DNA from 3 places in the Catenovulum adriaticum genome. Region 3 is predicted to be linked to each of the others. Evidence: predicted binding sites of a transcription regulator. Region 3 holds the regulator's gene; each other region holds the start of a gene.
What was found. Region 3 encodes sigma-54, which starts transcription at its own class of promoters, with help from an activator protein. Its sites were predicted from a motif close to GTTGGCACGNNNNTNGNNT; they were not measured.
Positions count from the first base shown of each region.

Region 1: OLW01_RS09640 (flagella assembly protein FlgT) is a predicted target of sigma-54. The motif match lies at 1,558-1,576, and genes of this name have one in related genera.
Region 2: OLW01_RS09880 (CmpA/NrtA family ABC transporter substrate-binding protein) is a predicted target of sigma-54. The motif match lies at 2,329-2,347, and genes of this name have one in related genera.

Region 1 is NZ_CP109965.1:2,218,190-2,222,648, forward strand. Features, by position in the region: gene OLW01_RS09625 (FlgO family outer membrane protein) at 1-252, opposite strand, end outside; gene OLW01_RS09630 (LPP20 family lipoprotein) at 274-744, opposite strand; gene OLW01_RS09635 (FlgO family outer membrane protein) at 728-1,393, opposite strand; gene OLW01_RS09640 (flagella assembly protein FlgT) at 1,675-2,871, shown strand; gene OLW01_RS09645 (YbaN family protein) at 2,863-3,228, opposite strand; gene lptG (LPS export ABC transporter permease LptG) at 3,251-4,315, opposite strand; gene lptF (LPS export ABC transporter permease LptF) at 4,312-4,459, opposite strand, start outside.
Region 2 is NZ_CP109965.1:2,276,837-2,281,295, reverse strand. Features, by position in the region: gene OLW01_RS09890 (NAD-dependent epimerase) at 99-1,106, opposite strand; gene galE (UDP-glucose 4-epimerase GalE) at 1,116-2,138, opposite strand; gene OLW01_RS09880 (CmpA/NrtA family ABC transporter substrate-binding protein) at 2,622-3,971, shown strand; gene OLW01_RS09875 (ABC transporter permease) at 4,071-4,459, shown strand, end outside.
Region 3 is NZ_CP109965.1:360,055-364,513, forward strand. Features, by position in the region: gene rapZ (RNase adapter RapZ) at 1-613, opposite strand, end outside; gene ptsN (PTS IIA-like nitrogen regulatory protein PtsN) at 619-1,065, opposite strand; gene hpf (ribosome hibernation promoting factor) at 1,065-1,352, opposite strand; gene OLW01_RS01520 (RNA polymerase factor sigma-54) at 1,377-2,885, opposite strand; gene lptB (LPS export ABC transporter ATP-binding protein) at 2,885-3,610, opposite strand; gene lptA (lipopolysaccharide transport periplasmic protein LptA) at 3,610-4,107, opposite strand; gene lptC (LPS export ABC transporter periplasmic protein LptC) at 4,097-4,459, opposite strand, start outside.

The DNA.
Region 1 (4,459 bases), 1.3 Mb from region 3:
ACTAATGTCTAATTGAGTATCTGAGCGTAAATGAGCTGTTTTTTTATTTAAATACGCATGCGGCGACCTAGCCCAATAGTTAGTATATTCAGCATCTTGATGTCCATTAAATATTTCATCATTTAATTGAGCTTGCTTTTCCGCCGACTGGTTGGTATCAGCATTTTTTTGCTGCCACTTTGCAATTGAATGACAACCAGCTAACGTGAGTACACTTGCGGTCGCTACTGCTAATAAGCTAAAAGATTTCATTATTCCCCCACCTAGTCTCAACTAGTAGTACTTTGAATCGATAATTCGGGTTTGCCCATTAGTAAAAGCCCTCACCCGATATAAATCACGCAAATTAAGTTCTAACTCAGTAACATACACATCGTCTAAAGGATATGATTTAATCAACCGAGCGCCTTTTATCACCCCTTGTACCGAGGCACGAATTTGTTCATCTCCCATCACCAAATCTCTAACACTCACCTTGCCACTTAATTGATAACCGTGTACTTTTTCAGATAAATCTCGATAAGCATCTAATTTAGATACTTTGATCGCTTTAATCATTTTGACCGTTTTATCACTTCCGGTTTGGCTATTAATAGGAGCGTACCCTGTTGCGGTGACAATGTAGTCTTCTTCAGGTAACTGATACTCCCACTCATTATATTTATGTAGCTGTACTAAATCTGAGTTTGTTTGGCATGCGGTTAAAAACAAGCTAACTATGAATAATTTAAAAATAACTTTCACGATCGCCTCCAATAACCCGGTTATTCTCGCCTTTGTGCATTAAAATACCATTACGAGTTGTCACTTTTTCATCTGACCAAAATACGTTATTAGGAACAAACCCCTGAGCTGTTGCCAATACGACTCCATCTTTCATATTCATCATTCTAATATTAACTACGGCGCCATTTTGATGAGGCGTTAACGTGCCCGATACAACATATTTAGCATCCACTTTCGATTTTAAATCGGCTAAATCTCGGCTCCATATATAATCGCCTTCAGGCTGGACTAAAACTGAATCTCTGAGCTTAAAATCAATCACTTTATAGCCACGCTTTTGTAACTCGTATATAAAGCTTTCTTCTAATTGCCCGCCTAAATCCGCTAAAGGCGACGATTTATCCGTTACATGAGTTCGGCTTTGTTGATCAACAAAACGAGTCACTAACATATTGCCGTTTAAATTGTGCTGAGCCAAAGGTTGCAACAATTCATCCGCTAGCATAAAACTGTAAGCTTTGACCGATAATTGGCTCATGTTAGATGTATCAGCAGGCACTTTTACAGCTTCCGGTGTATCTGGCACTAAATAACTATTAACAGTTTGTGTTGAACACCCCAGCATAAATAAGCTAAATACACTGGCAAATTTAGCAATTTTTGGCATTTAACTGGCCTTAAAATAATTAAATTTTGATTTATTGGTGACTAATGCAAAAATAGTTCCAATTATATTTTGACGTCATTTTAATCAACGAGTAAAACCAAAAAATATCAAAATAGACAGATGCTCGCTATACTTAAGCTTTAATAAACAAGCAAAAATAATGTCTTGGCATAAAATTCGCTTTAGTCGTTTAATAAACGCCAATTTGGCTAAAATTAAATAAAAAGTGCTATTTTTTTGACGCACTTTAAATTTAATCAACTGATTGATATGTGAGCATTATGAGCCTGATTTTAAAAAAGCATTGTCTTAGGTATTGTTTATTAACTATTTTATTGTCTGGGATGGCACCTTCTGCTTTTTCAGCTTGGTATCAAACAACTGGCGTCGCGAAAGTTTATCAAGGCAATACAACCCAAGCTCGTAAAAAAGCAATTGATGAAGCCATTAAAGAAGCGCTACTTTTTTCAGGCGCATCAATATCAAGTACCCAGCAAGTTCGAAATGGTTTACTCACCCAAGACCTCTTTATGGTGCGCAGCAGCGGTGTGGTTAACGATATTGAAATTATTAACGAAAAAGTGTCTAACACTCGGGTAGAAGTGTCGATTCGCGCCGATGTATTTGCCGAAGACAGGCAATGTTTTACCGCTGATTACCGCAAATCAATTGCCGTTATTCCTTTTATTGTTAGTCATCAAGAACAAGCTCAAATTGGTGAGATTTATCCACTAGCCAGCAAAGTCAGTGAAAAAATTTATCAAGGTTTACAAACTCAATCTCTTCACTTAGACGCCAGAGATTATTACCCTTCACCAATTCAATTAAGCGATGCTCAACAAACTATGAGCAGCCAATTAGATAAAGCTATGCTTGCGGCAATCGCACGACGTAGCGATGTGCAATATATTTTAGCAGGTCGATTAACAGATCTCTCTATTCAGTATAACGACAATCGGTTAACTAACTGGTTAACGGGTGAACAAGCGCACCGCTATTTTGATATGCAAATAGAGTTGTTTAACGCATATAACGGTGAACTTGTGCAAACATTTAATTACCAAACTGACGCGCACTGGCCCTTTGATATAAAAAAACGAGTTAATATAAATAGCCGCCTTTTTTGGCAAAGCGATTATGGCTTAGCCGTAAATAATCAAATAGATAAAAGTTTGAACGAATTAGAAGCGTTAATGCAGTGTACCGCAGCTAAAGGGCAAATTATTGAAGTAGCAGACAGTCAAATTCGATTTAATTTAGGCAGTAAAAATAAAATAAATGTGGGGGATCGTTTTAAAATTCTTCATCAAGCAAGCTTCACAGACAAGCAAGGCATTGTCCGCCCAAATTATATTATCAGCCACTACCAGGTTGAAGTCACTCAAGTTTACCCCCACTCTGCGGTAGCTCAAACCACAAACAATAATATGCTAGCCAATATTCAAATAGGCGACATGGTCAGTTCAAAATTATTTTAAAGTCGGCGGCTCAGGTAAGCGCCATAAATAACAACTGACAGCCACAGCAGTTAACAACAAAGTTAAGGTCAGCCAAAGCTGGCCCACTAAATAGGCTGAAAAACTCATACTCAACCACATGAGTAAAATCGCTCTTACTTTTATTTTGCGACTAATACCTTTATATTTTTGGTAATTGGTAATCATTTCGCCAAAATACGCTTGGTTAAGCAGCCATTGATAAAACCGAGGGGACGATTTAGCAAAACAAGCACCTGCTAATAAAATAAAAGGCGTTGTTGGTAGTACAGGTAAAACCACGCCTAACGCGCCTAATACAATGGCGCTCCAGCCAATAAATATAAGTAGATAACGCATTATATTTGCACACATTTTATAGCTAACGCTTTTTAAGTAAATGCAGTGCAACCAAAGTAAAAATCAGGCTTGGCATTAACGCACCGATAATAGGTGAAATATTAAATACCAATACAATGGGCCCAAAAATTCGATTGGCAATAAAAAAACCAAAACCTGTCATCACACCCATTAAAATCCTCGCGCCCATTGAAGTACTACGCAGAGGCCCAAAAATAAAAGACAAAGCCATTAACATCATCACGGCAACTGTTATAGGCTGTAAAATTTTACGCCAAAAAGCGAGTTGATAACGGCTAGCATCTTGCTCATTATTATCTAAATAATCCAAATAATTAGATAATTCTGCAAGCGATAATGACTCTGGCGTGGTTGATACCACAGCTAATTTATCAGGTGTAATATTAGACTGCCAAGTCGCCTCTGCTTCTGTATTGCGACTAATTGACTGCGAACCAATTTGAGTGTGTGATATTTGACTTAACGTCCAGTCACTACCTTTAAACTCAGCAGATTCTGCATGTGTCACCTGTGTTAGTTCAAGTTCATCTGAAAAATCATAGATGGTGATGTCTTTTAGGTGCGAAATATCTTTACTGTCACCGACATAAACAAATTTAGCGCCATCTTTTAACCAGACAGACTGTGCTGAAACTTCAGCTTTGTCACCATAAATGGCGGTATCTTTTAACTTATCAGCTGCTTGCTCCATTTTAGGTGCTAAAAACTCTCCAATAACGAGCACAATAACAACCATAATGGTGGTCGTTTTCATCACTGATTTAATAATATCTAGCTTAGACAAACCGGCAGCTTGCATTACAATGAGTTCACTATTACTCGCCAGTGCACCTAGCCCTAATAACCCGCCCAATAAAGCGGCCATTGGAAAAAAGATCTCTAAATCGCGAGCAATTGATAAGCCGACAAACATAGCCGCATCAGACATCACATAAGTTCCACGACCAATTAATCTCAGTTGTTCAACAAATTTAATTAAACCGCTTAATGCTGTTAATACCAATAAAGTAAAAAACGTACCTGAAACAATGGCGCGCCCAATATACCAATCTAAAATTTTAATCATGCGCGCTTCCTACGTATAAATTTGGCAATAAATTGACGACCTAATGTACGCTCTGTTGTAAATAAATACAGCCCATAAGCCAAAGCACCGGCATGAATCCACCAAAGCCCTAGCGGTGGTGGAATTTTGCCGTCTTCCAGTGCT
Region 2 (4,459 bases), 1.3 Mb from region 3:
TAGGGTTCAAGCAAAAATCGTAATTCTAAAGACTTCTGCTCAAACCTCAATGATAAGCTCATTATTTTTTCAAAAAAAGTTCACACTTATGTAAAGTTTTAAACTTGATAATAAGTGCGATACCAATCAACAAAAGCGTTAACGCCTTGTTTAACGCCTACTTGCGGCTTGTAATCTGTTATGGTTTCTAAATCTTGAGTATCAGCCCAAGTTTTATAAACATCGCCAGGTTGCATGGGCATAAAGTTCTTACTTGCTTCAATACCAATAGCATCTTCAATGGCTTTTACAAAATCCATTAGCTTAACAGGTGAGCCATTGCCTATATTATAAATATAATAAGGCGCAGAGCTATCTTTAGCAGAGCCAGCTTCCGGCTTCCAATTTGCATTCGCACTTGGCGGTTTACGAGCTACTCTTAGAATACCTTCAACAATGTCGTCAATATAAGTAAAATCTCGGGCCATATCGCCATTGTTATAAATATCGATAGCTTTACCATCGAGCATCGCTTTTGTAAATTTAAATAAAGCCATGTCTGGGCGGCCCCAAGGGCCATAAACCGTAAAAAACCTTAAACCCGAGGTTGGTATGCCATATAAATGGGCATAGGTATGGCTCATTAGTTCATTCGATTTTTTGGTTGCAGCATAAAGCGAAACCGGATGATCGACTGAGTCAGAGGTATCAAAAGGCATTTTTTCGTTGAGCCCGTATACAGAGCTGCTGGATGCGTAAACTAAATGCTTAACTTGGTTATGGCGACAGCCTTCTAATATACTCAAGTGACCAATTAAGTTTGCATCTGCGTAAGCAAATGGGTTATCAATTGAGTATCTAACGCCGGCTTGAGCAGCCAAATGAATGACTTGTTCAAACTGTTCCTTTTTAAACAGCTCAGCCATGCCTTCTCTATTAGCCAAATCGAGTTTGATAAATTTAAATTCAGAGTAGGGTGCGAGTTCGGCAAGCCTATCTTCTTTTAATTTTACGGAGTAATAGTCATTCAAGTTATCTATACCAACCACTTGATGACCTTGTTGTAATAGCTTTAACGCGGTGTGAAAACCAATAAAACCGGCGGCACCTGTAATTAAAAATTTCATAGTGTGCTCTTATTGTTTATACCCGTTAGGGTTGTTTTTTTGCCAGCGCCAGCTATCTTGACACATTCTTTCAAGTTCATATTGTGCTGACCAGTTTAACTCTGCTTTTGCAGCGCTTGCATCAGCGTAACAGGCAGCGACATCACCAGGACGACGATCTACGACTTCATAAGGAATAGGTTGCTGGGATACTTTTTCAAATGCAGTCGCCATTTCAAGCACCGAATAACCCGTTCCTGTTCCTAAATTATAAGTAAATACACCAGAGTCTGATTTTAATTTATCTAATGCTTTTAAATGTCCTAACGCTAAATCGACAACATGAATATAATCTCTTACGCCAGTGCCATCTTTGGTGTTGTAATCATTACCAAATATACTGAGTTTATCTCGTCGGCCAACGGCGACTTGGGTAATAAATGGCATTAAATTGTTTGGAATGCCGTTAGGATCTTCACCAATTAAGCCTGATTCATGGGCACCTATCGGATTAAAGTAACGTAAAATAGCAATACGCCAACTTGGGTCCGATTCTGCTAAATCACGTAAAATTTCTTCAATCATTAATTTTGAATGGCCATACGCATTGGTTGGTATGCCAGTTGGCATCGATTCAACTAACGGTAATGCAGCCGGATCGCCATAAACCGTAGCAGAAGAGCTAAAGACCAGTGATTTCACATTAAACTCTGCCATTACTTGGCATAAGGTTATCGTGCCTGTGACATTATTGTGATAGTAGGTAAGTGGAATTTGAGTGCTTTCACCCACGGCTTTTAAGCCGGCAAAGTGAATCACGGCATCAATATTGTTATGTTTAAAAATTTGACTTAGTGCAGGCTTGTCTAAGATATCTGCTTGAAAAAAAACAACATGTTTACCTGTTATTTTTTTTACTCGCTCTAAAGCTTCTTCTGAAGCGTTACTTAAATTATCAACTACTATGACCTGATCGCCTTGATTAAGTAGTTCTAACACGGTGTGACTGCCAATATAGCCGGCGCCACCTGTTACTAATATTGTAGAGCTCATAACCTATTCCTTTAATTTAATATAATGGCCTTAATTTAAGCAAGTTTAACGAATTATCAGTAATAAGGCTAAGAACTTTGACTCTTAATTAGTGCGTAATGTTCATTTTTTTGCACCTATTTGATTTTTATAATGGGTAATTATGCTTAATGATTTTATATATATTTATGATTTTATTGTTATTTTAACTTGTGGCATGTGGATTGCTTTGTATTTGTTGAGTTAAAAATTATATTGCCAATGATGGCAGTAGCCTAAAACCTCAATTTAAATTAAACCTAAATTAAAGAAACAATAAAAACGGGCAGATCACATTTATTAAAATAGTGATTTTTTGTCTAGTGACATAAACGCTTTAACGATGCGGCAACGAAGCTCACACCAATCTTGTATTTATATACCAGATTGGTGTGAGCTTTTTTTTTTGGGAAATTGGAGATACAAATGAAATTTACATCAAAGTGGATGAATAACTTAAAATCAATGTCGATTGCACTTTCATTAGCTGTGGGGAGTACGATAACACCCAGCAGTATTGCAGCGGATGTCGGTTGGCCAGAAAAAGAAGAATTAAAATTTGGCTTTATCAAATTAACCGACATGGCGCCACTTGCTATAGCTTATGAGAAAGGTTATTTCGAAGACGAAGGTTTATATGTCACGTTAGAAGCACAAGCCAACTGGAAAGTCTTATTAGACAGAGTGATCGATGGCCAACTTGATGGTGCACATATGTTAGCGGGTCAGCCTTTAGGAGCCACAATTGGGTTTGGCACTAAAGCCGATATTATTACCGCATTTAGTATGGATTTAAATGGCAACGCGATTACAGTTTCTAATGATATTTGGAAACAAATGAAGCCGTTAGTGCCGCATGAAAATGGTAAACCTGTTCACCCAATTAAGGCGGATGCGCTTAAACCTATTGTTGAAAAATATCAGGCTCAAGGTAAACCTTTTAACATGGGCATGGTTTTTCCGGTATCTACTCACAATTATGAGTTGAGATACTGGCTAGCTGCGGGTGGTATTCATCCTGGTTATTATGCACCGCACAAAGGGGACATTACCGGTCAGTTGCAAGCTGATGCATTATTATCGGTAACACCTCCACCACAAATGCCTGCCACCATGGAAGCTGGCACTATTTATGGTTATTGCGTAGGTGAACCATGGAACCAACAAGCTGTATTTAAAGGCATAGGTGTGCCTGTCGTGACTGACTACGAAATTTGGAAAAATAACCCAGAAAAAGTATTTGGGGTCAGTAAAGGTTGGGCTGATAAATACCCTAATACGCATATTCGAGTCGTTAAAGCTATGATCCGCGCCGCTATGTGGTTAGATGAAAACAACAATAAGAACCGTTCTGAAGCGGTTAAAATCTTAGCCAAGAGTCAGTATGTAGGTGCCGATTATGAAGTCATTGCCAATAGCATGACAGGGACTTTTGAATATGAAAAAGGCGATACCCGAGATGTACCTGATTTTAATGTATTCTTTCGATACAACGCGACTTATCCGTATTACTCAGATGCAATCTGGTATTTAACTCAAATGCGTCGTTGGGGTCAAATATCTGATGCTAAATCAGATGATTGGTATAAAGATATTGCTAAAAAAGTGTATCGTCCGGACATTTATGCACAAGCTGCAAAGGCCTTAATTGCTGAAGGCAAAGCTAAAGCGTCAGAGTTTCCTGAGTTTACAAATGAAAGCGGCTTTAAACCAGCTCAAACACATTTCATTGATAACATTGTTTATGATGGTTCAAAACCTAATGCGTATTTAGAACAATTTAAAATCGGGCTTAAAGGCAGTCAACAACCTTAAATCAATGCAAGTGAACATTTTTAGCTGTCAGTTTGTGGTGAATGGTGTTTCGCCACAGAATCAACTTAATCAGATCTTGTTAAATTATTAGGAATTTATATGCTTAAAGCAGCCGATATAGGCAAAGTGACAGTGCTCGAATTTAAAAGTGCAGTGAACACAGATGCCGCAAAAAAAATATCTAAACTATTATTATTACCTTTTATTGGCCTGACTTTGTTTATCTTTTTGTGGCATGTAGCGTCACAAAATATTGATACATCGCTTGGGCAGTTTCCCGGCCCGGTCCAAGTGCTGGAGCAAAGCTCTGTATTAGTCGATGAGCACTTTGCTGAACGGGAAAAAGCAGAGGCTTTTTATCAGCGTCAGCAAGAGCGCAATGAAGCTAGATTAGCTCAAGACCCAACTTATGATGCCAAAATTCGCGATTATACGGGTAAGTCGACCTTTTTAGACCAAATATGGACGAGTCTATATACCGTAATGGT
Region 3 (4,459 bases):
CTAAGCCGGTCATGGGCCTGAGCGATTCATCCCAATGAGGATTAGGTAAAAAGCGGGCGTCAAACACATAATCAGCGTCAGTAGGAATACCATATTTAAAGCCAAAAGATTGAAAAACCAATTTTAAATGGCCTGCTTTTTTATTTAATACTTTGTTCGTAATTATTTTATTTAAATCATGGATGCTAAGTTCGCTACTATCGATAAAAAGGTCGCTTATTTCTCTAATTGGGCTTAACAGCTCACCTTCTTCTTTTATGGCTTCATCCAAACTTAAACTGGCTTGAGTGATAGATAAAGGGTGCATTCGTCTAGTTTCAGAATAGCGTTTAAGCAAAGTTCTGTCGCTGGCATCCATGTAAACAACAATAATATCACTGGATGCTTTAAGTTGAGCAATAATTTGAGCTAAATCATGCTGCCAGTCTGATAAGTTTCTGATATCTAGGTTAAGTGCAACATGTGTATATTTACCTTTTAATGCTTCAGGTAAAAATGGCAATAATTGTATTGGGATATTATCAATACAATAAAAACCAGCGTCTTCTAGTTGGTCTAGCGCGGTCGATTTTCCTGAGCCTGAACGGCCGGATAATATGACAAGCTGTTGCATTATGCTTATTCCGTAATAGCTTGATATAGCTCTTGGTTGGTTTGTGCTGTTCTGATTTTTTTTAAAATCGCTTTGTCAGAAAGTTTTTCTGCGACAGCCGCAAGGGATTTTAAATGCGCTTTACATTCTGCTTCAGGTACTAGTAAGGCAAAAAATACATTCACTGGTTGGTTATCAATTGCATCGTAGCTAATTGCAGTTTCTGCTGTTATTAATACCGCAACCGTTTGATCTGAATGAGCTAATCGGCCATGGGGTAGGGCAATGCCATTACCTATACCTGTGCTGCCTAACCGTTCACGTTGCATAAGCGCATCTAAAATTTCTTGTTCTGGAACTGCGGTGAGTTGCTTAGCCGCAATTTGACTGATGAGTTCTAGTACTCGTTTTTTACTGGTTACAGGGACTGCACTAGCAGTGCAGTCCAAGCTTAAAAAAGATTGAATATCCATTAATGATGCTTCATTTTCTCTTTGTGTTTAATGACTTGTCTATCAAGTTTATTGATAAGGGAATCAATTGCAGCATACATATCGGTATGCTCGGCATTGGCGAATACTTCTCCGCCTGATAAGTGTAAGGTTGCTTCAGCAGTCTGGCTTAGCTTCTCAACATTCAGGATAACATGCACATTGTTGATATGATCAAAATGGCGTTCTAGCTTGGCAAACTTGGTATCGACATAATCACGTAATGCAGTTGTGATATCGACATGATGACCAGTTAAATTGATTTGCATAGACTTTTCCTTCTGGTTTACAGCCTACAATAGGCTTTTTCGTTGATTAGATGGCGGAATAGATAGCGACTCTCGGTATTTAGCAATGGTTCTACGAGCCACTTTTATACCTTGGTCGGCTAGCAATTCAGCTATCTTGCTATCACTTAACGGCTTTGCTGGGTTTTCAGCAGAAACAAGTTTTTTGATAAGTGCCCTAATCGCGGTCGATGAACACTCCCCACCGTTTTCAGTGCTGACATGGCTTGAGAAGAAATACTTCAATTCAAAAATACCGGCTGGAGTATGTAAGTATTTTTGCGTTGTTACTCGTGAAATAGTTGATTCGTGCATTTCTACTTCTTCGGCAACATCATTCAGCACCATAGGTTTCATGGCTTCTTCGCCATGTTCAAAAAAATCTTGTTGTTGTTTTACAATACAACGCGCAACTTTAAGTAAAGTCTCATTTCGGCTTTCTAAACTTTTTATAAACCATTTGGCTTCTTGCATATGTGAGCGAATAAACTGGCTATCGGCCGTATTACGAGCTGTTTTTGACATAGCTGCATATTCTGCGTTTAACCTAAGTTTAGGCACACTTTCTGGATTTAGCTCTACAATCCATTTATTTTTTATCTTTTTAACTGAGACGTCAGGCACAATGTATTGAGCCTCTTCTGCGACAACGCTATTACCCGGTCTTGGGTTTAACGATTGTATCAGCTTCATGATTTGTTTTAAGTCATCTTCTTTTAGCTTGGCTTTTCTTAATAACGTTCGATAATCACGGTTGCCTAGTAGGGCAATGTAATTTTTGATGACTAACTTAGCTTCATTTAGCCATGGTGTGTCGTCAGCGAATTGGTTTAATTGAATTAATAAGCACTCTTGTGTGGTTCGAGATGCGACACCTATCGGGTCAAATACTTGAATGCGTTTAAGTACGCACTCTACCTCATCTAACTCTACTTCTTCATTGCCTAAGCTTTCTAAAATATCTTCTGCGCTGACAGTCAGGTAGCCTGAATCATCAATTGCATCAATGATGGCTATGGCGATGCCACGATCGAGTGGAGAAAAGGGGGTTAAATCCATTTGCCATAAAAGGTGATCTCGGATCGAGTCTATGGTTTCGCCTTGGTAAACGGTATCTTCATCTGAGCTGTAGTTGCTTGAACTTGAATTACTGCTACTGCCTTGAGTGAAATGGTCGTCCCATGTGCTATCAGTTGGTAGTTGATCGGGAATATCCTGATTAGTCATTTCATCATGACTATCACGAACCGAATATTCATCTTGTTCGCCGTTTTCTTGGTTGTTATTTTCTTTGCGGTTTTGATCTTCTTTTTGTTTTTTGGTCTGGTTATATTCTTCAAGCGATTCGAAGTCGTCCTGTGGTTCATCCGTTTCTAAAAGCGGATTGCCATCAAGCGCTTCTTGAATTTCTTGTTGTAGGTCTAACGATGACAGTTGCAGTAGACGAATCGCCTGCTGCAATTGAGGAGTCATGGTTAAATGCTGACCAAATTTTAACTGAATTGATTGCTTCATTATAATTTAAACTGCTCGCCTAAATATACATCTCGGACTTGCTGGTTGCTTAGCACTTGTTCTGGGCTGCCCGATGCAATAAGTTGCCCTTGACTCACTATATACGCTTTTTCGCAGACATCCAAAGTTTCTCTCACATTATGATCGGTAATTAAAACGCCTAAGCCTCTTTCTTTTAAATGAGTAATTATGCGTTTTATATCAATTACAGAAATAGGATCAACCCCTGCAAAAGGTTCATCTAATAAAATAAACTGTGGATCTGCGGCTAATGCTCTGGCTATTTCAACTCTACGCCTTTCACCACCGGATAAAGACATACCTTCACTATCTCGGATATGGGTAATATGAAACTCTTCTAGTAACTCTTCTAGTTTATCTTTCTTTTGCTGCTGGTTTATATCTTTTCGCATTTCTAATATGGAAAAAATATTTTGGGTAACCGTTAATTTTTTAAAAATAGATGATTCTTGTGGCAAGTAACCAACGCCTGAGCGTGCACGTTCATGCATTGGGTAATAGGTGATATTGGTATCGTCTATTAATACTTCGCCTTGGTCATTTTCGACCAAGCCAACAATCATATAAAATGTGGTTGTTTTACCGGCCCCATTTGGCCCTAGTAAGCCAACAATGCTGCCAGAATCGACAGACAAAGAAACATTTTTTACGACTTGCTTTTTTTTATACGCTTTTGCCAAATTATTTGCAATTAACTGTGCCATTAATCATCACTTTTTGGAGTTAGTACGGTTCTGACTCGGTTACCACTAGTTTGTTCGGATGAAGCCACTAATTTTTGGAGTGTTAAATTATATTCAATTTTATCACCACTCACTTGGCTACCTTGCTGTGCAATTTGTGCGTTACCCGTTAAGGTTAATATTCGATCGTCTACTCGGTAATGAATTTGATTTGCTTTGGCTGTTAGTACCGCGCCGTTTTCAAGCTCTTGTTGATAGTGCGCAGGGCTACCAGTTGCAATCAATATATCTTGATCTTGTTCAGGGTTTAGGCCTTTCAAAACTTGCAATTTGGATGATTGCATCAATAAAGAACCTTGTGACACTTCCACTTTGCCACTAAAGGTTAAGGTATTAGTTTTTATATCTAATTGTTGATTTTGCGCATCAATAACAATATTTTCCTTAAAATCTGATTCAAGGGCAAAGCTATTAAAATGTAGGGCAATTAGGCCTAGTACGAGCTGTTTATTTAACAAGATAAGTCGCCTGAACATGTTGAGTTAATTCAAATTCTTTAGTGTTTAGGTTGCCTTTTAATCCTTTTCCAGAAACCTTTAATTTATTACCTTGGGCATTCACTTGTGCTTTGCTGGTAATTGTATGTTGGGTTAAATCCATATTAAGCCGCGACACATTAATTTCGTTTAGCCAATCGGTTGGTTGAGTCGATTTAACTAATACATTGCCTTCAAGTTCCAAATGGCGGTTATCGTAAATACCGCTTTCGTTTGCTGTGAGTACCCAATTTGATTCTTGCATATCTGAATATAAAACATATTCAGGGTGCTGAAAATAAGTAAATTCAAGTTCTTGGTAATATTCGAGGTT